2 linked regions of the Prochlorococcus marinus XMU1411 genome follow. The protein of the gene in region 1 interacts with the protein of each later gene in a pairwise test. Links are inferred from orthologs where the notes say so. Each region holds a gene or a part of one and is shown in the gene's direction. Other genes may lie near its edges. The genes, in order: HA145_RS03075 and sfsA.

Region 1 (17,593 bases):
TTCCCACCAATTTAGATGTGTCGCATTCCCAATAATCATCTCTGGACTGCCACCGGCTTCTTTAGATTTTTTATAAAGATCAAAAGCACCTTTTAAATGTGGATCCCAAAGCCCCCCAATAATTAACATGGGTTGTTTAATCCATGTTGAAATTGGCTTAAATTCTTCAAAGGGGCTACCATTATTTAAATTTTTAAGCCATTCCAAAACAAAGCTATTAGGGTCATATTTTTTTAAAATATTAATTCCTTCCCTTAAATAACTATCATTTTCTAAGGCTAATCTGATCATTTCCCACTCAAACAATTTATTTTCTCTTTTCATTTTTAGTGCTGCGATTTGAAGTCCCCATGTAATATTGTTGTGCCACCAATATGCTCCACCATCCGCGCACCAATGATCCTTAATATTCATCCCAGTCATTGCTGGAGATAAACAATCGGGGGGCTTTGAATTTAATTCACTAGTTAGTTGAGTAAATCCTTGATATGAAAAACCATATAAGCCAAGTTTGCCATTACATTCTTTTAGAGACCTTACCCATTTATGTGTTTCAGAAGTATCGCTAGCTTCTTGAGAAAAACCATTAAAAACCCCTTCAGAAGAACCCATACCTCTGACATCTTGAATTATTACCATATATCCTTGGGAAGCCCACCATTCAGGATGAGCATAGGTAATTGTTGAAGCTATCTCCCTGCCATAAGGTTGTCTCATTAATAATGCAGGCCATGGCCCATTACCATTAGGTAACCAAATTCTTGATATAAGTCTTATCCCATCTCTAAGTACTAGAGACTTATCAAACCATCTTGAACCAGACATTTAGGCTTTAGATAATGTCCGGACAATGCAGTCCAATGACGTAAATTGAAAAGATCTCTGCGTTAACAGGAGTTAACTTTTGTTTGTTTGATATATATTCTATAGCTTTATCTGAACTAGCTGAAATACCTTTTGAATTAAACTCTCTTAACTTATTACATAAATTTCTAGCTTCATTTGGATTCTTTTTTACACTTTCTAACAAGTTAGATTGACTAAAAACAGGATACAAAGAGTTGAAAAACAAAAATAACAAAAATAATAAAGGTTTCATTATTACTAACTTTTTTTAAATTCTACATTAAAAAATTTTTTTATCCAAGATTTCAAATAGATTTGTAGATTTGACCAGCTTTTTTAATCCATTCTTTTAAGAGAGTAAAAGTTGTGCCTGTCTCGGTTTTTATTCTAAGAGTTCTTTCTAATCTGCCAATTTTGCGTTCTAATTCGTAAGGAGTAGAAAGTGCTAATGATTTAACAGAAGATATACCGCAATGTAAAAGTAAATATGCTTTCGGTGGAGCAATTCCAATTTCTTTTTGAAAAATAGCTATAGCCCTAATTTTCTTTAGATTATTCAACGTACATAGCGAAGATTTTCTTAGAATCTCATTTATGTCAAGGTCAGAAAGATTACTTAGTTTTTCAAAGTCAGTTAGATTATTTTGAATAAAAAAAGATTTTTCATGTCTAAAGTTATTTGGTAAAAAATCTAAAAAGGTTTTGATTTCCATTATTTTACAAACTAATTCATCTTGACATTCTTCTGAACCTCTCCTATAACTAATGGCTTGCTTACACCATCTGAAATTTTTTCAAGTTTCCTTATCTTTATTTTTACATTCGCACCAGATCTGCTACCTTTCCTTAAGTTTTCCGATAATTGTTTTAGAGTTGGTTCAATAGACTCTTCTGGGAAATCATTATCTGCTTTAGCAATAATCAAATCGAAACCATTGTCATAAACAATTGGAACATATTTTGCATCTTCTATTATTACTTTTTCAGTATAACTTTGTATAAATGCCCAACTGCTTAAAGAAAGTAATAATGAGAAAATGGTTGCTCCTATTATTCGAAATTTAAAGCCAAAATTAAATATAAAAGCTGCTATGGTGCAAATAAAAAGAAATACTCCAAAGAATCCAAAAATTTTGGGTGTGTTCTCTAATAGTTCAAAAAAAGACATTTAGTGGCTTTGACCTGATTAATTTCTTATATTTTGTAAGCCTACTCTATTTTCGGGCTCTAACTTGAAAAAAATTAGATCTCTAAATTTAAATACTAAGATTCTTTTAGTAGGGATGCTTTTCCCCTTAGGTTTTTTAGGGACTTTTTTATTAAATAATTTTTTAAAAGAAACTTATAGTTCTAGGAAATTAGAATTAGAAGAAAGTATTGAGAATCTTTTAAATAAAAATGTTGAATTGGGTGATTATGTCGGGATTAGATTTCTAGGTTTTTCTTTAGGTAATTCAAAAATTAATGATAAAAAAGATACAGATTCTGTAATTAAATCTAAAAATGTATATGTGGGCATTATGCCTTTTAGCTCTCTTTTAAAACAAAAATGGATAGTAAAAATAAGTCCTGAGCAAACTGCAATTAATATCGATAGAGATTTTTTTAAAAGGGATAAACCTTATAAAAAAGATAGAAGTACAAAAAAATCAAAATTGAAATATGAATTGAACTTTAATTTAAATAAATATTCAGTCCTTAATTTTAAAAAGGCAGGATTAAAAACGAAAGTAAAAGGTAATTTTATCTACAAGTCAAGTAATAGACAAATTATTGCAAATATAAAATCAAATTTTGATGAAAAAGGTTTTTTAAAATTTAAATTTAATACAAAATTAAATCAAGACTTTTTAAAACTGGATTTATTTTCTAGGGGTTTAGATCTTGAGAGTTCTGAATATATTATTGGTAATAGAAAAATTAGTTTTAAAAAAGGTAACTTTAAATCTAACTTTAAATTTAATAAATTACCAAATAAAACATTTTGCAAAGGAAGATTTTCTTTTACTAACTTAAAAATACAATCGGAAGCTTTCTCAGAAAATATAAATTCAGATTCAACTAGTTTTTTCTGTAAAGATAATAATTTAATTGGTAATTCAGAAAAATTAAATTATGGAACTTTGACTTCGAATTTTTATCTAAATGTCCCATTTAATAAAAGTTCTAATAATATCGATCTAAAAGGAAGTATTGGATATATTAATAGCCTAAATCCAGATATCAAATTATCTGGTAATATTCCCTATTGGTTGGATAGAAGAGGTATTAATTTTGGTGATATAGATACTAGTTTTAAAATAAATAGAACTCAATTATCTAATTTAAATATTTTCAGAAAGAATGATATAAGGGGCTTTATTACTGCTAGAGGAGAATTAAAAGGAAGAATTACTGATCCTGATATTTCGATAAACTTTAATGTTGATTATCCACACTTTAAAGGTGTCCGTATTAGAGAAATATGGGAGGGGGATATTAAAAATAAAAATGATAAATTTGTTTTAAATATGAAAAACAGATACTCTCCAATTCCTTCATTTCTTTCTATAAAGTTTGATTATGATCTTAAATTAGATAATTTATCTTTTAGTAGAATTTTTAATTCTAATAAAGGAAACATAGAATTATTTAAGGAGAATAATAGTTATATTTGGAGAGCTAATAAATTTCCTCTTGATGAACTTGAATTATCTATAAGAAACAATCAATTCGATAGAATTGAAGGAATTATTAATGGTTCTGGATCAATATCTTTAGACCAGTCCTATCTTGATGGCAGACTGGCTTGGAGTTTAGGTAAATATAGAAATATAGAGCTAGATAATTCCTTATTTGATTTTAACTTTAATGAGAATTCTTTTAATATAAGCTCATCATTTTATCCAATTGATGGAGGAATAATTGAAGCAGAGTATAACTCAAATGCTAATAATAAAATTAATTTAGATTTTATTAATACTAGTACTATTTGGACAATACAGACCGCTATTGACATTTTGAATTTTGATAATAAAAAATTTAGTCAAACAAGTAGATTAAATATCTTGGATGATTTTGAAATAAATAAAGATAACAATTCGTTTAAAGAGAAGATTGATTTTATAAATAACTTTATTGAAAATAATAAAGCAAAAGATGAAAAGTTTAACTTGCAAAAATATTTTAATAAATTCAATAGTAGATATAATGCAGAAGTATCTATTGAGGGCGATAAACCAGGCAACTATAAAATAAATGCAGAATTAAATGGCTATCTTGATACTTCTAAAGATGATTACAAAAATAAAAAAGAAGAATTTTCTATTGATTTAAAAGGAGGATTATTAAGGGGTAAAGGTTCTTTAAGAATTAAAAAACTACCATTGAGTACTGCAAATATTTTTTTAAATCAATCAAGAGATTTTATGGGAGGGTTGGATATTAATTTATTTTATGATATGGATACAAAATCTTTCTCAAGTGAAATTGCTTCCAATAATTCATCAATAAAAAATAAAAAAATAGTATTTGATAAAGGACTAATTGAGTTTAAAAATTCTATTTTTGATATTGATTTTTCAGTATTAATAAATGACTCAGAAATTCCAATTAATATTGAAGGATCAATACCTATAAATAAATCAGATAAATTAGATCTTAGATTAATTGGAAATGGAAAATTTATTGAGTTAATAGATATTTTTGCTGATGAATACTTTACCTTTAAAAAAGGTGATGTGAATCTTAGAATGATTCTAAAAGGAACCTTAGAAAAACCTATCTTAAATGGATTTCTCGTAATTAAAGATTCTGAAATTGATTTTTTCAACAATATAATAGAAGACATTAATAGCACAATAATTTTTGATTTTGATTCTTTAGAGATCAATAATCTAAAAGCAAATTCTGAAGATTCTGGAAAGATTTTTATAAAAGGGTCTTTGCCTTTTTATGGTAGGAACGATTCCGAGAAATCAGAAATTAATTTGATAACGAATAGATTTACTTTAAAGAAAGATAATTTTAATTTTTTAATAGATTCAGATATTGATTTAAGTGGATCATTTGAAAGTCCTGTTTTGGGAGGTTCTCTATCTTTTAATAATGGATTTATTAATTTTAATAGCACCAATCAAAATATTAAAAAAGAAAATAATCTTATACGAAAAGAGGATAAAAAAGATTGGCCAGAACTCTATTGGAATAATAATGAAAATATTGAGATAATTTCAAATGAAACAATTTTGAATTCAGTTCTTTTGGGAGAAACTTTGCCTAATTATTTGGATAATTTAAGTTTTAATAATCTTAAATTAAAACTTGGTCCAGATTTTAAACTTCAATATTCAGAAATAGTTCAAGCTTATTTAGATACCAAATTAGACCTTAATATAAACGGAAAGGTAGGTAAAGATTTAAATGCCAGAGGTCTAATTTATCTTAAAAAAGGTATAGCTAATCTTTATACTACTCCATTTAAACTTGATAAAAATAAAGATAACTATATTTTGTTTGCATCAAGAAGTGGCGTTGTTCCATTTATTAATTTTTCTCTGGTTAGTAAAGTTCCAGATTCTATAATACCTATAAGTGAAAATAATGAGGATTTAAATATCTCAGGTGATCTTGATGTAAATGAGACTTCTAGTGGTTTTGGATCATTTGGTATTGGTAATTCAAGGCTTATTAAAATTGAAGCTTCTTATGAAGGATTTTTGGATCAATTATCTTTTGCAGATGAAAATAAAAGAATTCAATTAAGGAGCACGCCAAGTTATAACAGATCACAAATAATTGGTTTAATTGGAGGTAATTCAGCAAATTTAATAAATAGGGCATTTATTTCCCAACTTAATAATGCTGATGCTTTTAGTGAAAGATTTCAGTTATCTTTATATCCAGCTTTAATAGAAAATAATGATTCCTTAAATAATATTTTTTCCAATGAAAATTTAGATATAGAAAATGATGGTCAATCATCCTCTAATGAGGAATTTTCTTCTCAAGCTTGGGTAGCCGAACTAGGGCTTGATATTACTGATGCGATAAATTTTTCCTTTCAAACGGTTCCAGGTAGAGATGATATTTCACCTTTAGGAATTTTGACTTTTCAGGCCAATCCAAACTTAGAATTATTAGGTTCTTATGATTCCAATGGGGATTGGAAAAGTCAAATTCAATTATTTTTTAGATATTAACTCAGAAATAAATTTACTTTAAAGAATCGTTGATTTGAATTATTATTAAATTAACTAAAAATTATTATGGCTAATATCTTTGAAGTCCCTCAACCTGGTAATGATCTTATAGAAAAAGCTGATAAAGTTCGTTTGGCATCAATAAAAACAAGTCAAGCTGAAAATCAAAATCGAATTAAAGCCTTAAATTTTATGGCTGATTATCTAGAAAAAAATTCAAAAGAAATATTAGAGGCTAATAGCAGGGACTATAAAACAGCAGAAAAGAAAGGAATTTCAAAGGCTTTGCTCTCAAGATTAAAGTTATCCCCAGAAAAATTAAATTCGGGAATTGAAGGAGTGAGAAAAGTTGGAGACTTGGCTGATCCTGTAAATCAAGTTCAAATAAAAAGAGAGCTTTCAAAGGGATTGATCTTAGAAAGAAAAACTGTACCCATTGGAGTGTTAGGGGTTATTTTTGAATCAAGACCTGATGCCGTGATGCAGATTAGTTCTTTAGCAATAAGATCAGGTAATGGAGTAATACTAAAAGGTGGTAGTGAAGCTAATTTAACAAACACTGCAATAGTCAATGCCTTACAAAAGGGTTTATGGGAATCAGGTCTTGATTCAAATGCAATATGTTTACTAACAAGCAGAAAAGATAGCATGGCGATGTTAAATCTTGAGAAATACATTAATTTAATAATTCCAAGAGGAAGTAATGAATTAGTCAAATTTATTCAGGAGAATACAAGAATTCCAGTGCTAGGCCATGCTGATGGAATTTGCCATTTGTTTATAGATATTGAGGCAAATGTAGAGATGGCTTTATCAGTCGCTTTGGATAGCAAGATTCAATATCCTGCAGCATGTAATGCTATCGAAACTTTATTAGTCCATAAAGATATTGCATCAACTTTTCTAGAAAAGGCTATACCTTTGTTTCAAGGCAATGATGTTAAATTAATTGGGGATAAGAGATCAGTCGAATTAGGTTTAAAGTATGAGGCTAGTTTAGAAGATTGGCAAACTGAATATTTGGATTTAATTTTATCGATAAAAATTGTTGATAATATGGAGGAAGCAATCACACATATTCAAAAATATAGTTCAAAACATACAGATGGAATAATTACTGAAAATTCAATTACTGCCAATAAATTTATGAATTTAGTTGATAGTGCAGGTGTTTTTCATAATTGCTCTACAAGGTTTGCCGATGGCTTTAGATATGGATTCGGAGCTGAAGTTGGTATATCTACCCAATTACTTCCACCAAGGGGACCTGTAGGTCTAGAAGGTTTGGTAACTTATAAATATTTTCTGAAAGGCGATGGGAATATAGTTGATGATTTTTCATCCGGAAAGTCTATATTTACACATAAAGATCTTTAAAAATTTTTAAAGATGGAAACTTTCTTAAAAATTGAGAATATTAAACTTTGGGCTAGGGTTGGCGTTCTTGATGAAGAAAGGGAATTAGGTCAACTATTTAGTTTAGATATATTTTTGTGGACTGATTTTGAAAATTGTACAGTAAATGATGATATAAAAAAAACAGTTGACTATTCTAAATTAGTTCAAATTTTAAAAGATCAATCTAAAAAAATATATTGTTTTACAATCGAAAAGTATTCAAACGCAATTTTAGAAATCATTGATGAAGAATTTAATCTTTCTAAAATTAAAATTATTTTGACAAAATGCAATCCTCCAATAACAGGTTTCGATGGGAAGGTTTCAATAGTAAGAATTCTTGAAAATAATTAAAAGTATTGGAAAAAAGAAATCCCATTATATTGATTCATGGTCTTTGGAATACTTCAAGTATTTTTTCTTCTATTACCTCAAAACTTGATAATATTGGAATTGAATATTTTGCCCCAACTCTTAAGCATTCATATGGAATGACTTCAATTATTGATCTAACAATAATATTAAACGAATTAATTTTAGACAAATACGGTTTAGAAAAAGAAATAGATATTTTAGGATTTTCTATGGGAGGAATAATTGGTAGGTACTGGCTTCAAAAATTTAAAGGATATAAAAGAACAAGAAGATTCATATCTATAGGCTCCCCTCACAAAGGAACATTGATGGCTCAATTAATACCTAGTTACCCTTTTAGAGGAATATCAGAAATGAAAATAAATAGTGAGTTTTTGAAAGAGCTTGCAAATAATGATTTTTTTCTTGATGGTATCGAGTGTATAAATTTCTTTACTTATTGGGACCTAATGGTATTCCCAAGCTGGTGGACTAATTTAAATTTTGGAAAGAAAATATCAGTAAAAGTATATAAACATAGAAATCTTGTGAGAAATAAATCTGCGATTTACAAAATAATCAATGAAATTATCAATTAGCTCCAGAAAGACCTAAGTGTCTTATTAAGGAATCTGTTTGTGGTTTTCTTCCCCTGAATAGTTTGAATATGTCTAATGGAGGTAAGCTTCCACCTAAGCTAAGTATTGTATCTTTAAATTTCTTGCCTATTGACTTTAAATTTTCAGGATTTTCTAGATCAGCCTCTTCGAACATTGAAAAGGCATCGGCACTTAGAACTTCAGCCCACTTATAGGAGTAATATCCTGCAGAATATCCTCCTGCAAATATGTGACTAAAACAACAAAGAAATTGATCTTCTTGAATTGGTTCAATAACAGTAGTTTGTTTTGCAATTTCTCTTCTTATTTCGTCTGCTGTTTTGCCTTGGTTTTTATCAATATTACTGTGTAATCTGAGGTCTGTAATTGCAAAATGTAGTTGTCTAAGAGTAGCCATACCACAATTAAAAGTTCTATTCTTTAGGAGCTTCTCAAAATTCTCATCGGATAATTTTTCTCCTGTTTTATAGTGATTAGCAATATTCATAAGTGTATTTTTATGGAAACACCAGTTTTCCATAAATTGACTTGGAAGTTCGACCGCATCCCATTCAACATTATTGATGCCAGCTGCTTGAGGAAGATTTACAGTAGTAAGCATGTGTTGAAGACCATGACCAAATTCATGGAAGAGTGTCTGAACTTCTTCAAAACTCATCAAACTAGGTTTATCTTTTGAAGGTGGAGTCTGATTACAAACAAGATAAGCTACAGGAAGTGTCTTTTTGCCAACATTATTTTTATTCAAACATTCATCCATCCAAGCCCCTCCTCTCTTTGATTCAGGCCGAGAATATGGATCAAGGTAAAAAGATGCTATTTTGTTATCTTCTTTGTTAAGGATATTAAAAAATAAAACTTCATCATTCCATAGTGGCGCCTTGTCAGTTGCCTCCACTACTTTAATTTCAAAAAGCTTCTCACTTAATTTAAATAAACCTTTCAAAACATCACTTAGTGGGAACCAAGGTCTCAAAGACTCCTGATCCAAATTCAGCTTTTCCTTTCTAAGCAGTTCAGACCAATAACTAATATCCCATGGCTCAATATTCTGCGATTTTGGAAAACCATTAGCTTTAGAGAACTTATCGAGCGTTTCTAATTCGATTTTTGCGGTTTTGAATGCTGGTTCTCTCAATTCTTCTAAAAGCTTCTCAACATTTTTAATTTCTTTCGCCATTTTCGTTGACAAACTTAGTTCTGCCCAATTTTTATAACCGAGAAGATTAGCCTGTTTAGTTCTAAGAGATAATATCTCTTCTATAATTTGAGAATTATTATTTTCTCCTTTAGAAGCTCTCCCAACGAATGCCTTATATAGTTTTTCTCTAAGGTTACGGTCGGTGGAATATGTCATAAATGAAGTATAAGTTGGAATATCTAGACTTAATTTCCAAGGACCATTTTTAATATCAACTTCTTCATCTTTTTTTGACTGATTGTGTGCAGAAATTGCCATCAATTCAAGAACTCGTTCAGGAAGACCATCAACTTCAGATTTTTTATTTAATATTAAAAACCATTTGTTAGTGGCATCAAGAACATTGTTGCTGAAGTCTGTTGAAAGTTTTCCAAGCTTTTCTGAAATTTTATTGAATTCTTCTTGATCATTTGTTTGCAGTGAAATTCCTCTATGCTGCATCTCAAGAATTTCCTTATCTAAAATTCTTTCCTTGATTTGATCAAAGTTATTCGTATCTTTAAGTTTGACTAAACAATTGTAAATTATTTTACTTTGTCCAAATTTATTACTCAAGCTAATAATCTCTGGAAGAAATTTTGAATAAATATCTCTAAGACTTTCAGAATTATTTACAGCATTTAGATGACTTATTACACCCCAACTCCATCTAAGAATTTCATTGACTTCATTTAATGGATTTATTACCTTATCCCAATTTAAATCATTTTGAATCAAATAATTAGATAAATTTTTCTCTATGTTTTTAAAGTCTTTGTCTATCTTCTCTAGTACTACTGGAAATTGTTTACTTATGTTTTCGGGAGTAAATTTTTTAAATTCTGGTAATTCTCCATATTTAAAAATTGATGTATCCATTTATAAAAAAATTTAATTAACTAAATTTGGGATTAATCCTATTAACTTAGCTAAAGTAAGCTGCTGACTGAGAGCATTGGTGGAAGATTCGTATAAATTTATGGCGATTTTCGGCCAAAAACCTATTACTAAAGTAGGCAATAATAAACTGAAACCAATCGTTAATTCTCTACCATTCATTTCTTTAACCGTTGCTAGTGCAGGAATTCTAGGGCCAAAGAATACTCTTCTACACATGGATAGTAGATATATTGGTGTTAGTACTAGACCAATAGCTGCTATTAGGATTGTTATTGATCTGAAGAGAGAGCTGAAGCCCTCCTGACTAGTTATGCCTAGAAATACAGTTATTTCACTAATAAAACCGCTCATGCCAGGCAATGCGAGGGAAGCTAGAGAACTTGCTAAGAAAAATGCAAAAGTTATTGGCAAAACCTTTGCTAAACCTCCCATATTTGGGATGGAAAGAGTGTTTGTTCTTTCATAGAATGAGCCTGTAACAAAAAACATAGCAGCTGCAATAAGCCCGTGGCTAATCATTTGAAGCATGGCTCCACTTATGCCCAATGCATCCACGGCTCCAATTCCTAAGAGAACAAAGCCCATATGACTTACTGAGCTACATGCAATTCTCCTTTTAACATTATCTTGTGCGAATGCATTTAGTGCTCCGTAAATTATATTAATGATCCCAAGAATAATTAATGCAGGTGCAATTTGCAGATGTACTTCAGGTAATATTTGTACATTGAATCTTAAGAGAGCATAGCCTCCCATTTTTAGAAGTATTCCGGCAAGTAACATTGATACAGGGGCATTAGCCTCACCATGCGCATCGGGTAACCAAGTATGAAGAGGAAAAATAGGAAGTTTGACTCCAAAACCAATTAAAAATCCTAGATAGGATAATAATGCTAGGCTACCTGTTACGTGTTTATTGGTTAAATCAGTAATATTTAAAGTAAAGGTATCACCACTCAAGGCAAGTGCTAATCCGCTAATGAGTATTAATAAAGATGCTAAAGCTGTATAAAGAATAAATTTAGTTGCAGCATATAATTTCTTTTTCCCTCCCCAAATTGCAATAAGTAGGTATACGGGAACTAACTCAAGTTCCCAAGCTAAGAAAAATAATAAGAAATCTTGAGAGAGGAAAACTAGTGCTTGAGCTGATGCTTGAATTAATAAAAGAGCAAAATATAAATTAGATTTTTTCTTTATTTTCCAACTTGCGGCAGCTGATAAAAATGTAATTAACCCACTCAAAGCTACTAATGGAGCAGATAATCCATCCACGCCAAGTGACCACTCTAAGCCTATGGATGGTAACCAAGCAGCTCTTTCTATAAGTTGCAAAGAGCTATATGAAGGGTTAAATTTTTGGAAAAGCACTCCAATAATTAGTAGGAAATCTATAAATAAAAAACTTAATGAGATATTTCTAGGGAGTGTATTATCTTCTCCTTCTCTCGAACTCAAGAAAGGCATTATTAATGCTCCAATTAGAGGCAGTAAAACGATAGAAGATAGCCATGGAAAAGATTCTAAATTCATTTATGGAATGAATAATTTTTTTATTCTAGTTGAAGTTGTACTAGCTTGAGACTATAACATTAAAAATGCCTAAGTAAAACTACTTAGTAGGCATAGTGCTAAATTGACTGCCTGTTGTTTGAACGTTTAAGAATGGTGCTCTACTTGCTACACCTGACTTTTCCCATGCTTTTACCATCGCTTGACTGACAGATTTGCCATTTTCCTTTTTACACAAAGCCAAGATACTTGGTCCAGCTCCACTAATTGCGCATCCGAAAGCCCCCGCTTTTAGTGCAGCATCTTTGACTTCAAGTCCTCCCTTAATAAGTTTCCATCTGTAAGGTTCATGTAACTTATCAAACATTCCTTCTCTTATTAGTTCATCATTTCCTGCTTTTAATCCATTTAGTAATAAAGTAAGTGCCCCCATATTTGTCACTGCATCAGATATTGGTACATTTTTAGGCATAACCTTTCTTGCTTCACTTGTGCTCAAACGAATAGCAGGTATTGCTACAACCGCTTTAATGGAGTCGTGCCAATCACATCGTATGATTCTCCATCTTTGAGAAGAAGAACGGGCTGTCAAGCAAAGCCCCCCTAATAGAGAAGGGACTACATTGTCAGGATGACCTTCTATGTCAATGGCAAGTTCTAGGAGTTTTTCTTTGGACAATGGGGAGTTCATTATTGCATTTGCTCCAATTAGTCCAGCAACTATTGCTGTAGCACTACTTCCAAGTCCTCGGGCAGGTGGTACGGCCAACTTAACTCTTGCTTCAAGTGCAAAAGGATTCATTTTTGCACTTTCCCATACCTTCTGAGCCGCTCTAAAAACTAAGTTTTCAGGTCCTCCTCTTAAATGATTGCCATCTGTACTTTCCATTATTAAATCAAATCTATCTCCACCACCTTCAATTCTTGTAAAAATAAATTCATTATATAGATCTAATGCTGCTCCAAGGCAGTCGAACCCAGGTCCTAAATTAGCAGTTGTGGAAGGTACTGTTACTCTTATTTTTTTACCTACTTCAGGAATAGACATTTTTGTTATTTTGTTTTTAAAAGCATTTTTGCCCTGCAGGCTGCACTAAAGAGTCCAAATTCTTCATCTAAAATTACTTTCAAAGGTATAGTTCTAAGAATATCTTTTAATCTTCCTTTATCAAAAAATTGTTTCATAAATAAATTCGATTTAAAGTTTTTGAAATGTTTTGGTGCGGTTCCTCCAGAGATCCACAAACCTCCAAAGCATAGTTCTTGAAGAGCAACATCTCCCAATAAAGAAGCATAAGCATTTAACCATATATTCTCAGCTTCAATCATTAACTGATCACCCTCGTTCGAAAGAGAACAAATTTTTTCTGGTAGTTCTTTTCTCAAGGCATCGGAAATATTAATTCCTTTGAAATATTTTTGTAGAGGATGGTATTTAGCATCAGATTTGCTAAGTCTCCACTCGGCTATTCTTGACAAACCAGTACCGCTAATAATTCTTTCACAAGATATCCTTTCAACATTTAGATAATTTTTGAGCCAAATCTTTAGTTCCCATTCTGATTTTGATTTCGGCGAGTATTCGACATGTCCACCTTCGCTAGATAAAACTATTACGTTACTGCCTGATATTATTCCTCTAGCGATACCTAAACCAGTCCCAGCTCCAACAATGGCATGTAAATCTTTGTTAGCTCCTTGAGAGGTTGATCCATTTTGGATTATGGAATATTGACTTTTTTTTAAAAAAGGTATTCCATAAATTTGCACTGCAAAATCATTTATTAGCTCACAACTTTTGAAATTGAACTTATTTTTTAAATCTTTCCCAGAAATATTCCACGATAAATTAATAATATTTGCGTTGTCATTAGATATAGGACCCGCCACAGCGAAACAAGCTGAGGAAGGATAATTAAAGTTTCGGCATTCATTTTTGAGAAAATCTTCAAGTATTAATTCAAAAGAGGCCCATTCAGAAGAAATATATTTCTTTTTTAAGATTAAATTGGGAGAATTACCATTTACATCTTTTTTGTATATTCCCAATAGAACCTTCGTCCCTCCTAAATCACAAGCGAGAAAATTCATATATTTAAAATTATTCTGTTCTCCCTTTTTTTTCTATTAATTCGTCCATTAATTTGAATATTTCGGGTAAATTGAAAATTCCTAAATTTTTCCCATCTAAAGCTCTTAAGGCTACTGAATCAGTTTCCTCTTCTTTATCTCCAATAACTCCAATTAAGGGAACTCTCCCAAGAGTTGCCTCCCTTATTTTATATCCTATTTTTTCATTTCTAATATCAACTTTTGCTCGATAACCCCTAGAACTCATTAATTGATTAAACTCTAAACACTTTTCAATATTTCTATCGGTAATGCTTAATAAAATTATTTGATATGGTGCAAGCCAGATTGGAAATTTAGCTTCATATTGTTCAATTAAAATCCCAATAAATCTTTCAAAGGATCCTAAAATTGCTCTGTGAAGCATTACTGGATTTCTTTTTTCATTATCTACATCAATGTAAGTGGCATCCAATCTTATTGGCATTGAGAAATCAACCTGAATTGTTCCACATTGCCAGACTCTATTAAGACAATCTTTTAATGAGAATTCTATTTTTGGGCCATAAAAAGCACCTTCCCCAGGTTGAAGTTCCCATTTTAGATTCTTATTATCGAGAGCTTTGGTAAGAGCCTCTTCTGATTTATCCCAAATCTCTTCACTTCCAACCCTTTTTTCAGGACGAGTTGATAATTTAATAATGATTTCATTAAAACCAAAAGTTTTATAAACCTCGAAAACAAGATCAATAAAAGTAGATACCTCTTCTTGGATTTGTTCTTCTGTGCAAAATATATGTGCATCATCTTGAGTAAAGTTTCTTACTCTCATCAATCCGTGTAGTGCTCCAGAGGGCTCATTTCTGTGGCAAGAACCGAATTCAGCAAGACGAATAGGTAAATCCTTGTAACTTTTTAAACCTTGATTAAATACTTGAATATGGCATGGACAATTCATTGGTTTAATTGCATAAGTTCTATTTTCTGATGCGGTAGTAAACATATCATCTCTGAATTTTTCCCAGTGACCGGATTTTTCCCAAAGTGATTTATCAACAGCTTGTGGGGTTTTAATTTCTAAATAATTATTTTTTTTAAGTATTCCTCTTATGTATTCTTCCAGTACCTGATAGATTGTCCATCCATTCGGATGCCAAAAAATCATTCCTGGAGATTCATCTTGTATATGAAAAAGTGAATGTTTTTTTCCAAGTTTTCTATGATCTCTTTTTTCAGCCTCTTCAATTCTTTTTAAGTAGTCATTGAGTTCTTTTTCTTTAGCCCATGCAGTTCCATATATTCTCTGTAATGATTCATTCTCGCTATTACCTCTCCAGTATGAACCTGATAATTTAAGTAACTTAAAGTGTCTCAAATGTCTTGTGTTAGGTACGTGAGGCCCTCTACACATGTCGATATATTCTTCGTGCTTATATAAATTGATGAGACCTTCTTCAGGAATTTCTTCAATTATTTTTAATTTAAAAGTCTCATCTCTTTCTTTAAAAGTTTTAATTGCCTCTTCTTTAGAAACTTGTAAAATTTCAACGTCATAGTTTGTTTTTATTAATTTATTAATTCTATTTTCGATTTTTATTAAATCTTCAGGAGTAAATCTGTATTCAGAGAAAATATCGTAATAAAAACCATCTTCAATTACAGGCCCAATAGCCATTTTAATATCAGAGTAAATTTGTTTAACTGCATGACCAATAAGGTGAGCGAAGGAATGTCTTATTATTTCAATTCCTTCTTTATCTTTTGATGTGATGATTACAACTTTGGAATCTCTATTTATAGGAATAGTTGCATCAATTAGAACATCATTTACTTTCCCAGCAATTGTTGCTTTAGCTAATCCAGCCCCTATACTCTGGGCAATTTCTAGAATAGTTACAGATTTTTCAAAAACCTTTTTTGAACCATCAGGCAAGGTAATTATTGGCATAATTTATTTCTCCATTTCAAAGAATCCCAATTTTGATTTAACTCTTTTTAAAGTCTTATTTGCTAAATCTTCAGCTTTTTCCTTCCCTTGATCAAGGATTTTATTTAGTTGATAGGGATCATTAATTAATAATTTATATTTTTTCTGAATAGGTTCTAGTGATTCAATAAGTTGTTGAGTAATTAATTTTTTAAATGTCCCCCATCCAGTCTCTAAGAATTCATTTTCACATTGAGAAATCTCTTTGCCAGTTAATATTGAATAAATCATCAATAGATTTTTAGATTCTGGTCTCTCAGGGTTGTTAAATTCAATTCCAATAGAACTGTCACTTTTTGCTCTTTTAATTTTTTTTGTGATTATTTCAGGAGGATCTAATAAGTTAATGCGACTGCCCTCATTAGGATCACTCTTGCTCATCTTCTTTGAACCATCAATTAAACTCATTATTTTTGAACCATTCTTCATAATAATTGGCTGAGGGATTTTTAAAATATTTTTATCTTTACTAAATCTGGCATTAATTCTTTGTTGTGCAATATCTCTGGCAAGTTCAAGATGTTGTTTTTGATCCTCTCCAACTGGTACAAAGTCAGCATCATACAGAAGGATGTCTGCCGCCATCAGGATCGGATAGTCAAATAATCCAATAGATACATTATTACCCTGTTGTATAGATTTTTCTTTAAATTGAATCATTCTTTCCATCCAATTTATTGGGGTCATGCAATTTAATATCCAACAAAGTTCTGAATGAGCAGAAATTTGACTTTGGACAAAAATTGAGCATATTTCGGGGTCTATCCCACAAGCAACGTACAAAGCCGCAGTGGAAAGAGTATTCTTGGATAATTCTTTAGGATTATATGTAGCTGTGATTGCGTGCAAATCAACTACACACAGAAATGTTTCATATTGATCTTGAAGCGCAACCCAATTATTAATGGCCCCAAGCCAGTTCCCAATGTGTAAATCACCAGTTGGTTGAACTCCAGAAAGAATTCTTTTTTTATTCGCCATCCTCTTCTAATTCGGTAGATTGGATCTCTTCAGTTGTTGTACTTTTTACAGGTCTTGCAAAAGGATCAGGTACTGTTTTTGTCTTTTCTTCATAAGGATTTTGTGATTGTCTATTCGGAGAAGAGTTTTTATTATTTTTTGCATATTCTGTGATTGATTCAATCAATTTTTCGTCTTTGATCATTTCGCTAAGTGTTCTGACGGAGAAACCCAGAACTGCAACGGTAGATCTCAATTGAAAGGCCTCTTGTATTGATTTAACAGCTTTCATTTCGTTATCACTTAATCTTATGCGGAATCCTCCTCCATCTCTTCTGCCGCCCGATCTATCTCTGAAATTAGATCTTTCATTGTTAGTACGACCTCTGTAATTTTCTTGTCCAGGATTATTGCTGAAATTTGAATTAGACATCTTGATGTTTCGTAAGTTATTTAAATAGTCTATTAACTTAGCATCTTGTTATGCAATAAGTCTTTTTAAAAGCCCTAAATTTTTATCTTTTGATTAACGACTTATGAAATTTTGCTTTTCTCATTCACAACTTGCATTAAAATAAAATTAGAA
Region 2 (13,703 bases), on another replicon or contig:
TATGATTATTTGGTCCTGCAATCGAAATATATACTAGTCCAACAGGTTTTTCTTGTGTTCCTCCATTGGGACCAGCAATTCCACTGATAGCAATTGCCCAGTCTGCTCCTAATCTGTTTTTAACATTAATTGCCATAGCTTCACAAACCTCTTCAGAAACAGCTCCATATTCATTAAGCTTGTCTTGCGAAATATTTAATAATAAATTTTTTAATTCATTACTATAGGAAACAATACTGCCTTGAAAAACTTGGGACGAGCCTGTTATTGATGTTAGTGATGAAGATAGAAGGCCTCCAGTACAGGATTCAGCAAAAACAATAGTTTGATTCCTCTTGGTTAATTCTTTGATTAAAACGCTAGGGAGAGTATCATTATCCTCTCCAAAAATAAACTTTGAGAACTCTTTTTTTAATTTTTCTTTTACAGGTTTAATAATATTTTTTGCTTCCACTTCATTCTTCGCTCTGGCTGTGATTCTGAGTTTAACCTCTCCTAAATTTGCATATGGAGCAACAGTTGGGTTTTTAAGATTTAATAGCTCGTTAATTTTTTCTGCAAGGCTAGATTCTCCAATACCAGCAAATTTAAGAGTATTAGAAAAAAAGGAATAGCTATCTGAGAATTTGGTCTTGATGTATTCAAACGCCGTCTCTTTCCACATAGTTTTCATTTCACTTGGAACTCCAGGGAAAGTAAGAATAGTAAATCCTTTTATTGGCTCCCATATCATTCCTGGGGCAGTACCCCTTGGGTTATTAATTATTTGAGCATTTTTTGGAAAGAAACATTGTTTCCTTAAGCTAGAGGAATCGTCCTGAAGCATTGAATTTGAAAGTTTTTGTTTAATTTCATCCCATAAGTGTGGTCTTTCAAAAAGAGTTTCATTAAATGATTTAGCTATTGCTTCAGTAGTTAAGTCATCTGGGGTAGGTCCCAAGCCACCTGTTGTAATAAGAAGATTACTTCTTTTCGATATTTCTTGAATTTCTTTTATGATTCGATCACAATTATCACCTACAGTTGATTGTCTAAAGTGATTTAAGCCTAATTGGGACAACTGTTCAGAAATCCATTGAGAATTCGTATTTATAATATTTCCTAAAAGTAGCTCTGTTCCAATAGAAAGAATTTCAACTCCTCTAGAATTGGGAGTCATTTAATTGATGCTTCAAGTTTGCCTTCATAGAGAGGAAAACGATTACATAAGGTCAATACTCTTTCTTTGCATTTATTTTCTATTAGTGAATCATCTGGGTAAAGTAATCTATCAGCAATAATTTCGCCAACTTCAGTAAAAGCATTCTCATTAAAGCCTCTAGTAGTTAAAGCAGCAGTACCCAACCTTAGCCCGCTGGTTACAAAAGGTGATTCAGGATCAAATGGAACAGTATTTTTATTTGCAGTGATATTCACTTCACTTACGAGCAAATCAGCAATTTTACCGGTCATATTAATACTTCTTAAATCGAGTAAAACAATATGATTATCAGTGCCTCCACTAACGATATCAATACCTCTATTTATTAAAGTTGAAGCTAGAACTTTGGCATTTTTTATTACTTGTTGGGAATAATTAACGAAATCTGGCTGTAAGGCTTCTCCAAATGCAACTGCTTTAGCAGCAATAATATGCTCTAGGGGCCCACCCTGAGTTCCTGGGAAAACAGATTTATCAAATTTCTTTCCAAATTCTGCATCTTTACACAAGATAAGTCCACCTCTTGGCCCTCTTAATGTTTTATGAGTAGTTGTAGTTACTACATCACAATAAGGAATTGGATTTGGATGAAGTTTACTTGCTACAAGTCCTGCGATGTGTGCAATATCAGCCATTAAGAATGCACCAACTTCATCTGCAATTTTTCTAAATGATTCAAAATCGATTGTTCTTGGATAAGCTGAATATCCGCATATGATCAATTTTGGTTTTGTTTCTAGAGCTATCTCTCTTATTTCATCAAAATTTAATTCACTAGTTTCCTTATTTACACCATAGTGAACTGCATTGAACCACTTACCACTCATATTTACTGGAGATCCATGAGTTAGATGTCCACCATGAGATAAATCCATCCCCATGATTGTGTCGCCAGGTTTAAGTAAACTAAGGAAAACTGCAGCATTTGCCTGTGCTCCACTGTGGGGTTGCACATTAGCCCAATTTGCATTAAATAATTTTTTCGCTCTCTGTATAGCTAATTCTTCGATTTCATCAACAAATTCACATCCTCCGTAATATCTTTTTTGAGGTAATCCCTCTGCGTATTTATTTGTAAGGACAGATCCTTGAGCCTGCATGACGGCAATTGATGCGAAATTTTCGCTTGCGATTAATTCAAGATGAGTTTCCTGTCTATTTTTTTCAGAGTTAATAAAATTGGATATTACTGGATCACTTTCTTTAAGATTTTGAAGGATATTCATTTAATTTAATAAGTAATAACCATAATATAGACGATATTTTTTAGAAAAATATAAAAAGAATATTTCATAATTTTAAACGCGCCTGGAGAGATTCGAACTCCCGACACCCTGATCCGTAGTCAGGTGCTCTAATCCACTGAGCTACAGGCGCATAATTATGTAATATCTCTGTTTCAGGGTCTCTTAGTCAACTAGATTTCAGGTAAAATATCTATTATTAACAATCTATTTTTTAATATGCCTATAAAGTGGTATGGAAATGGTGATTTAGAAGATCCCATCTATAAACATTTTTCTCGAATCGTAAATTTTGTTATCCACTGCATGATATTTACTGCAATTGTAAGTGGCACTTGGCTTTTAAAAGAAATTAAATATGAAATCGCTTTATTTAATAATTTTGCAATTTTCTGGTCAATTCTTTTAGCCTCTCATTTACTTTTTGTAATTATAAAAAAACCTAAAGATCCTTCAAAACAATCAACTTAATTTTATTTTTAATTTATGGACTCTCAGATAGGAATAAGTGATCTGGAAAATATTATTTCAGAAAAGCTTTTTATAAAAATAGAAAAGTGGAATTTATATCTTGGAGATGCTGGCCTATCTAGACATCTTGCTATTGAATGTATCAGCAATAAAGATCAAGGCCCATTGGAGGCTGCAAAAATAAGTTTGAAATCAATAAACGTAAAAGTAGGGGATGGTGTTAACAATATTCCACTTATTAAGTTAATCACTACCTCGCAAATTCAAGAATTAGGGGAGATTTTGGAAAGTTTTTTTGAAAACTAAATCTTTTTTTTATAAACTTTAAATCCATTTACTTTCAAGTATTTTGTAAGTAAAAAATAGATTATAAAAAAAGTTAGAGATCCAATTATCAATAATAAAAATTCTCCGAGATTTGAATTGAAGTTATTTGTAGTTTTGAAAATAGTAAAACAAAGTGTGCTATCTATAAATGCTGCTAGTGACATTAGGATAATTTTCCTTAATAAATCCAAGTTAGGTAAATGGATATTTTCATTTCTCAGATTAAAAGAAAGCAAAATACAAACTATAAAATTGACTATTACTGAAGATAAAATAATTCCTACAACTCCAAAATTATATGTTGAAAGATTTCCAAAATTTTTAATTGGAGCACCAATTAAAAACCAATCAAAAAAAATATTTAATATTATCCCTGCAAGTGAAGACTTAAAAGGGAAGTTTGTTTTTTCTATTGAATAGTAAGTTCTTACTAATAAATCTCTATAAAGATAAAAAGGTATACCAACTGCATAAGCAATTAATATATTCTTTACTTTTAAAGCCGCTAAATAATCAAAAGATCCTCTTTGAAAAACTAACTGTACTATTTGATTATTAAATGTTATGAAAAATCCGCTTAAAAAAATAGTCGTCAAGAAACAGTACTCTATTCCAGAGATCAATTTTTTTTGAAGTCCTCTATAGTCTTTATCACTTCTCAATTTTGAGAATTTTGGAAGTAATGGCAAAATCAAAGAGTTAGATAATATGCCTAATGGGGCTTGTATCAGAAAGTTTCCGTAAGCTAGTCCTGATGCTGCTCCTTGAAAACTTGAAGCGAAAAACATATCGATAAAAACATTAATTTGGCTGAGACCTGAAGAGATAGATGCTGGAATAATTAGTTTAAAAATCCTTCTCTCTTCATCATTAAATAATTGGAAGTTTGATTTTAATCTCAAGAGACCGATTTTATTTATTTCCGAAATTTGAATAACGAACTGAATTAAAGTTCCTGTCAAAGTTGCAAAAGCTAGTAATCCCGAATAAGTAAAGAGATGAGAATATGCATTTTCTTGATTGAAAATCCAACTTAATAAAATAAAAAAAATAGTAGTTAGGCTTGTTATTGCTGGACTTATACTTGATAAAAAGAATTTTCTTTGGGAATTTAAGGCGCCAAAGCTCAAACCTATGAAGCCAGATAATGGGATACAAGGTGTAAGTATTTTTAATTGGTAAGTGGCAATAGACTTAGCTTCGTAACTTAAATTGGGGGCTAATAATTCAATTAATAAACTGGAATTAAAGTAAATCAATATAGCTAAACCAATTAATAATATTGAAAGTTTTATGCTTACTTGAGTTAAAACAATCCCTCCATTTTTTTTGTTAAGGGGAGTTAGAACTGCAACCACAGCGTTGTGTAAGGGACCGTTAATTCCTCCAATGATTATTAGCAAAAAACCAGGAATAATATAAGCATAATTAAATGCGTCGTATGTTACCCCAACTCCAAAAGCAGCAGCTATAAATATTTGTCTTATACATCCAGCTAATTTACTAAGACTAGTACCAAACGAAATTGAAAAAACATTATTTTTTAAAAATGAATGCATTTGGATTTGTACAAAATTTTCAAGAAGTTTAAGTTTCAATTATATTTGATTTTTAACTTACAACATATTTTATGAATGATCGGATAATTGAATTTGAACCATTAATTGAAGGGGTTTTTATTAAAAGGTATAAAAGGTTCCTTGTAGATATAAAATTAGATAGTGGAGAGGTAGTAACTGCACATTGTGCTAATACAGGTCCTATGAAGGGACTTTTGAGTGAGGGAGCAAAAGTAAGAATAAGTGTGTCCCCTTCTCCAAAAAGAAAATTACCTTTTACTTGGGAACAGATATGTGTTTTAGATTCAAAAAATAATGAGGTCTGGGTGGGAATTAATACTTTATTTGCAAATAAGTTAATCAAAAAGGTTATTGAGAAAAATTTGCTAAGCCAAATAATAGGTGAAATAGAGACAATCAAATCGGAAGTCCCTTATGGAAAAGATAAAAAAAGTAGAATTGACTTTTTTTTAACTCCAAAATCTTCAAATCCTGATAATCGTAACATTTACATAGAGGTTAAAAATACGACCTGGATTAAAGAAAATGTAGCTCTATTCCCAGATACAGTAACGAAAAGAGGTCAAAAACACCTCATTGAATTAAAGGAATTAATTCCTGAAAGTAAAAGTGTTTTAGTACTTTGTATTACAAGAAAAGACGCTTGTTTTTTTGCCCCTGGAGATGATGCAGATCCCTTGTACGGCAATCTTTTTAGAGAATCTATAAGTGCAGGAATGATAACTATTCCATGTTCCTTTGAATTTCATAAAGACCACATAACATGGAATGGAATTAAACCCTTAAAATAAAAGAGAAACTTGATATTTTGAAATCAAAAAAAAATTAGTTTTCAAATTTAACAAGTAATTTTTTAAGGTGCAACTATAAAAATGGTATCAACAACTACTAGACATGGATAAGTTTTTTGAATAAATTTAAATTTGAAAGGAAACAGCACAAACTGTTTTTTTGCAGATCTAATTTTTTTTTATGACCACTGCTTTGCAAACGCCTCAAAGGCGCTCTAGGTCCAAACTTCAAGATGCAAGTCTTGTTAATGGACCTATGCTCCTTTTGAGGAGTATTCGAGGATTTAGTTCAAACCGCTCTATGTTGTGGCTTGCAACTGTTCCCTTAGCTTTGTTTGGTTTAGGTATTTTTAATCTTTCAGCTCACGCAGCTGATTTACCTGAGTTGAATGCAGCTTTTCTTGCTAACAATTTATGGCTTTTGATCGCTACTATTCTAGTGATCTTCATGAATGCCGGTTTCGCTATGGTTGAGGCAGGTATGTGTCGTTCTAAGAACGCTGTAAACATACTTGCTAAAAACCTATTCGTATTTGCTCTAGCTGTAACTTCTTATTGGTTTATCGGCTATTCATTAATGTACGGAGGAAGTGTTGCTGACGGATGGCTTTATTTTGGAGGCTTATTTTTTGATCCAACAGTTACTGCAGATATGGTAACTGACGCTGGATTAGTCCCAACTGTTGATTTCTTGTTCCAGTCTGCATTTGCAGGAACTGCAGCAACTATCGTTTCTGGTCTTGTTGCTGAAAGAGTTAAATTTGGAGAATTTGTTGTTTTTGCGATTGTATTAACTGCATTTATTTATCCAATTGCTGGTAGCTGGAAATGGAATGGTGGCTGGCTTGATTCTTTAGGTTTTGTTGATTTTGCTGGTTCTTCAATTGTTCACTCAGTTGGAGCATGGGCAGGTCTTGTAGGAGCTATGCTTCTTGGACCAAGAATCGGCAAATACTCTGATGGAAAACCACAGGCTATGCCAGGACACAATATGGCTATAGCTACTTTGGGTGCATTAGTTCTATGGATAGGTTGGTATGGATTTAACCCCGGTTCTCAACTTGCTATGGACCAATGGGTTCCATATGTTGCTGTAACAACTACTTTGGCAGCAGCAGCTGGCGCTATTGGAGCAACTATTGTTTCAACATTAACTTCTGGTAAGCCTGACCTTACAATGATTATTAATGGAATCCTTGCAGGATTAGTTAGTATCACTGCTGGTTGTGGCGATATGACACTTGCTGGTGCCTGGTTTGCAGGACTAGTTGGTGGAATTATCGTTGTATTTTCTGTTGCAGCACTTGATGCTGCTGAGATCGATGATCCTGTAGGTGCATTCTCTGTTCACGGAGTTTGTGGTGTATGGGGTACTGTAGTAATCGGTCTATGGGGTACAGCTGTACAAGGAGATGGTGCTGGTATGGGTTTGTTTAATGGCGGAGGTATTAGCCTTCTTCTAATACAAGCTCTTGGAGCTGCGGCTTATGCTATTTGGACACTAGTTACTTGTTGGATCGCTTGGTCTGTAATTGGAGGATTATTCGGTGGAATCCGAGTATCTGAAGAGGAAGAGACTCAAGGTTTAGATATAGGGGAGCATGGAATGGAAGCATATCCAGACTTTGCATCTGCTAAATAATCTAACTTAAAATTGATTTTAGAAACCTGACTTATGTCAGGTTTCTTTTTTTTTACAAAAAATTATTTAAAATGTTGTAATATCAAAAGATGGATACCCAAGCTTTTAGAAGATCTCTTCATCACTCTGATAGATATAATAGAAGGGGTTTTGATTCTCCTACAAAAAGAGCTCAAGCACTAGAAGAAGCTTACCAAAGTGATTTGATAAGTTCTATAAGAGATAATGGTTTCACTTACACTAAAGGTAGACTAAATATTAAATTAGCTCAGGCCTTTGGTTTCTGCTGGGGAGTTGAAAGAGCTGTAGCAATGGCTTATGAAACTAGAAGACATTACCCTAATGAGAATATTTGGATAACAAACGAAATTATTCATAACCCTTCAGTTAATGATCATTTAAGAAAAATGAATGTAAAATTCATTTCAGCAAAAAATGGAATTAAAGATTTTTCATTAGTTTCTAATGGGGATGTAGTTATATTGCCTGCTTTCGGAGCTACTGTTCAAGAAATGAAACTCCTTCATGAGAAAGGATGTCATATTATTGATACAACTTGTCCATGGGTTTCTAAGGTTTGGCATACCGTGGAGAAACATAAAAAACATGTTTTCACATCTATAATTCATGGAAAATTTAAGCATGAGGAGACTCTCGCTACTAGTTCATTCGCAGGTAAATATTTAGTTGTACTTGATCTAGAAGAAGCTAATTATGTATCTGAATATATTCTTGGTAGAGGTAATAGAAATGAATTTATGAACAAATTTGCTAAAGCATGCTCTAATGGATTTGATCCTGATAAAGATTTAGATAGAGTCGGAGTTGCTAACCAGACAACTATGCTTAAAAGCGAGACTGAAGAAATTGGGAAGGTTTTTGAAAGAACGATGTTAAAAAAATTTGGACCAGAAAACTTAAATAGTCACTTTTTAGCTTTTAATACTATTTGTGATGCTACTGAAGAAAGACAAGATGCAATGTTCTCTTTGGTTGATGAAGATCTTGATATTCTTGTTGTCATAGGAGGCTTTAATTCTTCTAATACTACTCACTTGCAAGAAATAGCAATAACTAAAAATATTTCCTCTTTCCATATAGATACTCCAGACAGGATATCAGTTGAAGAAAATTCAATATTACATAAACCACTTGGTTCAGATTTAGAACTTAAAAATAATTTTTTACCCAATGGAACCATAAACGTTGGAATAACCTCAGGTGCATCGACTCCTGATAAGGTTGTTGCTGATGTTATTGAAAAGTTAATTAATATAGCTTCTTGAATATCGATTCTCATTATTAACTTTGCTTATTTTCTTTAATTTATTAGTTACTTAATTCCACAAGATCTACTTTATTAACTAGAATAATGAAAAATTTATGAAGTATGGAAGACAAAGCACAAACAAATCAGGTTTCAGCTGCAAGTATGAATAGAACTAAAGCGCCTCAAAAAGTTGAAGTTGTTGTTGCTAATTCATCTTCAGGATCAGAAGTTAATATCCTTGGAGAATTATCGATTTTTGTTTTAAGAATTGGTTTTTGTGCTTTGATGATTCATCATGGCCTAGAGAAACTACAGGACCCTCAGGGTTTTGCTGAGTTTGTAGTTGGTAAGTACTTCCCATTTTTGCCAGGTGATCCTGTTATTTGGACTTTTGGAGCTGCAATTACTCAATTAGTATGCCCATTAGGATTAGCTATAGGAATTTTTGCAAGGCTTTCTTCTCTTGGCCTATTCTCCACTATGGCATTTGCTGTTTATTTTCATCTCCTAGATACTGGACTAGAAGGTTTTCCTCTAGCAGTGGTTGAGGGTCATAATTATGCTTTTGAATTGTCTTTTATATATGGGGCTATTTCTCTTTACTTTCTATGCGCAGGTCCAGGAAGACTCTCTTTGTTCAGAAAAACCAACAAGATTACATATTATCCAAAATCAACTTAGCTAATGTAAGAAATGCCTTTTTTGTGTAAATACCATAGATATTCCTTTTGAATTACACATATCAATACTTTCTTGGTCTCTTAGACTTCCACCAGGTTGAATAATAGCTTTTATCCCGTATTCATTTGCAAGTTCTACAGTATCTGCAAATGGGAAAAAACCATCGCTTGCTAAGACAGCATCAGAACATAACCTCCCAGCTGCTTTTAACGCAATTTTTGCAGCTCCAACTCTATTCATTTGACCAGCTCCAATACCAATAGTTTTTTGGTCTTTAGCAATAACAATGGCATTAGATTTTACGTGTTTACAAATTTTCCATCCAAAATTTAGATCTAATTGAATTTGATTACTTGGATTTTTATTAGTTACTGAAATCCAACTTTCAGTCTTTTCTTTACTATCGTCAGTATCTTGAACTAATAATCCTCCCATTATTGATTTAGTAGAAGTTTGACTCTTTTTTGGCAGTTGATCTTTTGAAAACTTTAAAATTCTTAAATTCTTTTTAACTTTTAAAATTTCTAAAGCTTCCTCATCAAAAGATGGAGCGACGACACATTCTAAGAAAATATTTTTGAGGTGAATTGCAGTCTCACTATCAACATTAGAATTAAAAGCAACAATCCCTCCAAATGCACTAACTGAGTCGCACTCCAAAGCGTTCAAAAATGCTTGAGAAGCTGAATTACTTATAGAGGCACCACAAGGATTATTGTGTTTTAGGATAACAGAAGCAAATGTGTCGGTTGTAAGTTCATCTTTTTCTTTGTAGCCAAATTCTAAAACTGTTGAAAGTGCCGACTCAAGATCCAATAGATTGTTATAACTTAAATCTTTACCTTGTAATTGTTCTGCTGCGTTCCATCCCATGTTACTTAAACCATACCAGAAAGCTTTTTGATGAGGATTCTCCCCATATCTTAAGGTTTTGATTAGTGGATAAGATTCAATATATTTGGAAGATTGTAAACCTCGTTCTTTGCTTATCCAATTAGATATTGCAGTGTCATAATCTGCTGTATGTTGAAAAGCTTCAAGTGCTAATTTTGCTTTATATGACTCTTTTAATTTACCTTTTTTGCTTTCTTCAAGAAAATTTTGATACTGACTAGGATCTACTAAAACGGAAACGTCTTTATGATTTTTAGCTGCTGAACGAATCATTGATGGCCCTCCAATATCAATATTTTCAATAGCATCTTCCCATTTAGCTCCTTGATCTACAGTTTTTTTAAAAGGATATAAATTGACAACAACTAAGTCAATTAAACTAAGATTGTTAGCTTCTATATCTCTCTTATGTTCCTCGTCAGTTCTTTTAGCTAATATCCCCCCGTGTATTTTTGGATGTAAAGTTTTAACTCTTCCTCCAAGAATTTCTGGAGAATTAGTAAAATCTGCAACTTTAATAACTGGAATTTTTGCCTCTATTAGATATTTGGCAGTTCCTCCACTTGATAGAATTTTATAATTAAATTTTTCTACCAGTTCCATACAAAATGGGATTATATTTTTTTTATCAGAAACACTTATTAAAGCTAGTGGTGACATTATGGGAAAGTTTACTTACTTAAGAATATAAACATGAAATATGCTATCGATCATGAATTTGTCTCGATTAGCTCTCAAACTGCAACTCATAGAATTATTTTGATGCATGGTTGGGGAGCTGATTCGGATGATCTTTTAACATTTGGAAAGGAGATGACTGAAAAAATAAATCTTGATTTTGAGGTAATTTCTTTGAGGGCTCCTGGATTACATCCAAGTGGTCAGGGAAGACAGTGGTATGGATTATACCCACATGATTGGAATGGAGCTGAGGTTGAAGTAAATAAGCTTTTGGTTACATTAAAAAAATTTGATACTAATCACATTCCACTAAGAAAAACAATTTTATTGGGTTTCTCTCAGGGGGCGGCAATGGCAATTGATGTAGGATTTAAATTAAATTTTGGATTAATTGTTGCTTGTAGTGGTTACCCTCACCCCAACTGGAACCCTGGAGAAAAATGCTCGCCATTGATTATTAGTCATGGAATAAATGATGACGTTGTGCCCATAGATGCTTCTAGGACTATTTATGAGATGGTAAAAAGTAAGTCTTCTAAATTTTGTGAATTATTAGAATTCGATGGATTTCATCAAATAGATTCAAATTTAATTAATTTTATAAGTTCAAATATAAGTATTATTTTTTAAACAAATGCATATTCGTATTCTTCAATCTCTTCCCAATCATCTGCAGTAAGTTCCAAACCTTCAAATATTTTTTCTTCACCAATTCCTTCAACTACAACTTTTAGTGATGGGAATAGAAAATGATTTTCTTCAGCATATTGGGCGCTAAATAACCCTTTTTCACCCCAAAAAAACCTATCAGTGGTATGTTCATTTCTTCTGACATTGAAAACTGAAGGCGCAGATAGACCATTTTCAGCTATGAATCTTCTTGCTGCTGTAACTGGTTTATGTTTGCCAGTTTCGATATGATATATGGGTACATGTGCCATTACTCTTTGGCCAGCCAATCGTCTTCTGCTGATTCTTTTTCTTTTTTTTGACATTGATTGGTACTCCCGAAATTATTAATGAGATTAGTGGAATTTATTTTTACTAATCTTATATATGTGATTTTAAATTCACTTCAAATTACATAGAGGACCCATCAACCCCTGATGTAGCTTAAAATATGATTAAATATTCATATTTAAGGCTGGCTAAAGTCAGACCTCTTTATATATCTTAATACTTTTTTCATATTTTACAAGCCCTTTTTCAAGTTTTTTTTTAAAAAAATTCTCAAAAATTTATTAATTATGAATATTTCAAAAAAATTTGAAGAATTAATCATAAAACAGCTAGAGAGTTTTGGCTGCTCAATGGGAGTGACTAATTTAGTTATGTATCTTGCTTCAGCTAAGCAAGGAGCTAAAGCATCTTTTGAAATAATTGGTCAATGGCCACAAATTGATAGGCTTCTATTATCAATAGAAGATGATCCTTCACTAAAAGTTTCATCTCCTAATAGAAGATGGTACCCGCTTCAAGAAAACGATATTCTACTGGGTGTCCTAAGGGTAGAAACTGATTTAAAAGAGGCGAATTGGCCAGTATCACTTGATTCCAGATTAAAAGCGCTTTCAATATCTTTAGCTAAATGCGTATCTATCGAATTAGAACGTCAAAATAAAAATGAAGAAATCAATTATTTGAAGAATCAGGTCAATGTCATAATCCATCAATTAAGGAATCCATTGGCTGCTCTTAGGACATATGCAAAATTACTAATAAAAAGACTTGGTTCAGATGATGACTCTATTGAGATAGTAGAACGCATGATAATTGAGCAAAAGCAAATTAATCAATATATGGACTCTTTTACTCAATTAAATTCACCTATTCAACTACCATTGGAAATTGGAGAAGAAAGATTATTATTGCCACCAAATCTAGATAATAAAAAGGTAATGACCGTTCAGAGCTTATTGAGGCCAATTTTAGAGAGGGGCAAGGCTAATGCGAACTTAGAGAATAGAGATTGGACTGAACCTTCTCTTTGGCCAGATTGGACATTATCGCCATTAAAGGCAAAATATGCTGTAATTGCTGAAATTGTGGCCAATTTATTAGAAAATGCTTTTAAATATGCCCAAAAAGATGCTGAGATTGGAATTACAATTACGAATAAAGGACTTTGTATATTTGATGATGGAAAAAAAATAACCAAAAATGAAAAAGAGCAAATTTTTGAAAAAGGTTTTAGAGGATCTGCCGCTAAGAAGAAAGACGGCACTGGTGTGGGCCTTTTTTTAGCGAGGAAATTAGCAAAACAAATTGGAGGAGAATTAAGATTGCTGGAAAATAACTCAATTGATAATATTGAGAAATTAAAAAATCTCAAGAAGAAAAATATTTTCTATTTAGAACTACCTATAAAAGAATTGCATGCGTAAACAACATTGCAGTTTCAACTAGTACAACACTTGCACCGCAGGCATCTCCATTGAAGCCTCCAATTTTTTTACCCAGTATGTATGGGATAGAATAGCTTAGAAAAATACCAACAAAAATAAGAATTAAAAATTTAATTAATATTGCTTGGGATGTAATTGAAACTAATTGGTATGCAGTGAAAATTAAAAGAAAAATTATAGAGATCAAAGATTCTTTTTTAAATCCATTCCAAAACTTTTTGTGACTTATAGACTTTTTCTTATAACTCATATATTCAAACTTTTCTATAAAAAATAAATTTGAAAATCTTCCCCAAAATAAGCATATAGGTAAAACAAAAATTATTAGGTTTTGAATTTTTAGTATGCAAGCAATTTGAATTAAAGTTATAAAAACTAAAGCTTGAACCCCAAAGGAGCCAACTTTACTGTCTTTCATGGCTTTTAAACGCTTCTTTTTACCCGCAAAAATACCATCGAAAGTATCCATTAAACCATCAATGTGTAGACCACCAGTAATCAAATATCCTGAAGCCA

What was found.
Region 2: the proteins of HA145_RS03075 (region 1) and sfsA interact in binary tests that used the Escherichia coli proteins (3 or more experiments, as listed by UniProt). The link is inferred for Prochlorococcus marinus XMU1411 from one-to-one orthologs.

Annotation. Positions count from the first base shown.
Region 1 is NZ_JAAORI010000003.1:240,920-258,512, forward strand. The notes cover bases 5,321-8,247. They hold HA145_RS03075 (glutamate-5-semialdehyde dehydrogenase), read left to right. Parts: upstream 5,321-6,092; coding sequence 6,093-7,403; downstream 7,404-8,247. Other genes in these bases: HA145_RS03070 (translocation/assembly module TamB domain-containing protein), read left to right, coding at 5,321-6,026; folB (dihydroneopterin aldolase), read left to right, coding at 7,416-7,778; HA145_RS03085 (esterase/lipase family protein), read left to right, coding at 7,784-8,247. Also shown: HA145_RS03050 (CocE/NonD family hydrolase), read right to left, coding at 1-825; HA145_RS03055 (hypothetical protein), read right to left, coding at 833-1,099; HA145_RS03060 (DUF4332 domain-containing protein), read right to left, coding at 1,152-1,559; HA145_RS03065 (DUF2518 family protein), read right to left, coding at 1,571-2,014; more of HA145_RS03070, read left to right, coding at 2,130-5,320; more of HA145_RS03085, read left to right, coding at 8,248-8,377; HA145_RS03090 (M3 family metallopeptidase), read right to left, coding at 8,370-10,457; HA145_RS03095 (NAD(P)H-quinone oxidoreductase subunit 4), read right to left, coding at 10,470-12,011; thrB (homoserine kinase), read right to left, coding at 12,091-13,038; HA145_RS03105 (glucokinase), read right to left, coding at 13,044-14,081; thrS (threonine--tRNA ligase), read right to left, coding at 14,092-16,008; trpS (tryptophan--tRNA ligase), read right to left, coding at 16,012-17,028; HA145_RS03120 (hypothetical protein), read right to left, coding at 17,018-17,440. UniProt on the Escherichia coli protein: Catalyzes the NADPH-dependent reduction of L-glutamate 5-phosphate into L-glutamate 5-semialdehyde and phosphate. The product spontaneously undergoes cyclization to form 1-pyrroline-5-carboxylate.
Region 2 is NZ_JAAORI010000002.1:177,542-191,244, forward strand. Bases 3,772-6,743 are described here. They hold sfsA (DNA/RNA nuclease SfsA), read left to right. Parts: upstream 3,772-4,873; coding sequence 4,874-5,614; downstream 5,615-6,743. Other genes in these bases: murJ (murein biosynthesis integral membrane protein MurJ), read right to left, coding at 3,772-4,802; HA145_RS01420 (ammonium transporter), read left to right, coding at 5,796-6,743. Also shown: HA145_RS01385 (competence/damage-inducible protein A), read right to left, coding at 1-1,159; glyA (serine hydroxymethyltransferase), read right to left, coding at 1,156-2,427; HA145_RS01400 (hypothetical protein), read left to right, coding at 2,665-2,916; HA145_RS01405 (DUF3181 family protein), read left to right, coding at 2,932-3,222; more of murJ, read right to left, coding at 3,219-3,771; more of HA145_RS01420, read left to right, coding at 6,744-7,256; HA145_RS01425 (4-hydroxy-3-methylbut-2-enyl diphosphate reductase), read left to right, coding at 7,346-8,542; HA145_RS01430 (DoxX family protein), read left to right, coding at 8,647-9,207; purH (bifunctional phosphoribosylaminoimidazolecarboxamide formyltransferase/IMP cyclohydrolase), read right to left, coding at 9,208-10,761; HA145_RS01440 (alpha/beta hydrolase), read left to right, coding at 10,795-11,412; HA145_RS01445 (DUF3155 domain-containing protein), read right to left, coding at 11,409-11,777; HA145_RS01450 (sensor histidine kinase), read left to right, coding at 12,030-13,166; HA145_RS01455 (adenosylcobinamide-GDP ribazoletransferase), read right to left, coding at 13,144-13,703. UniProt on the Escherichia coli protein: Binds to DNA non-specifically. Could be a regulatory factor involved in maltose metabolism.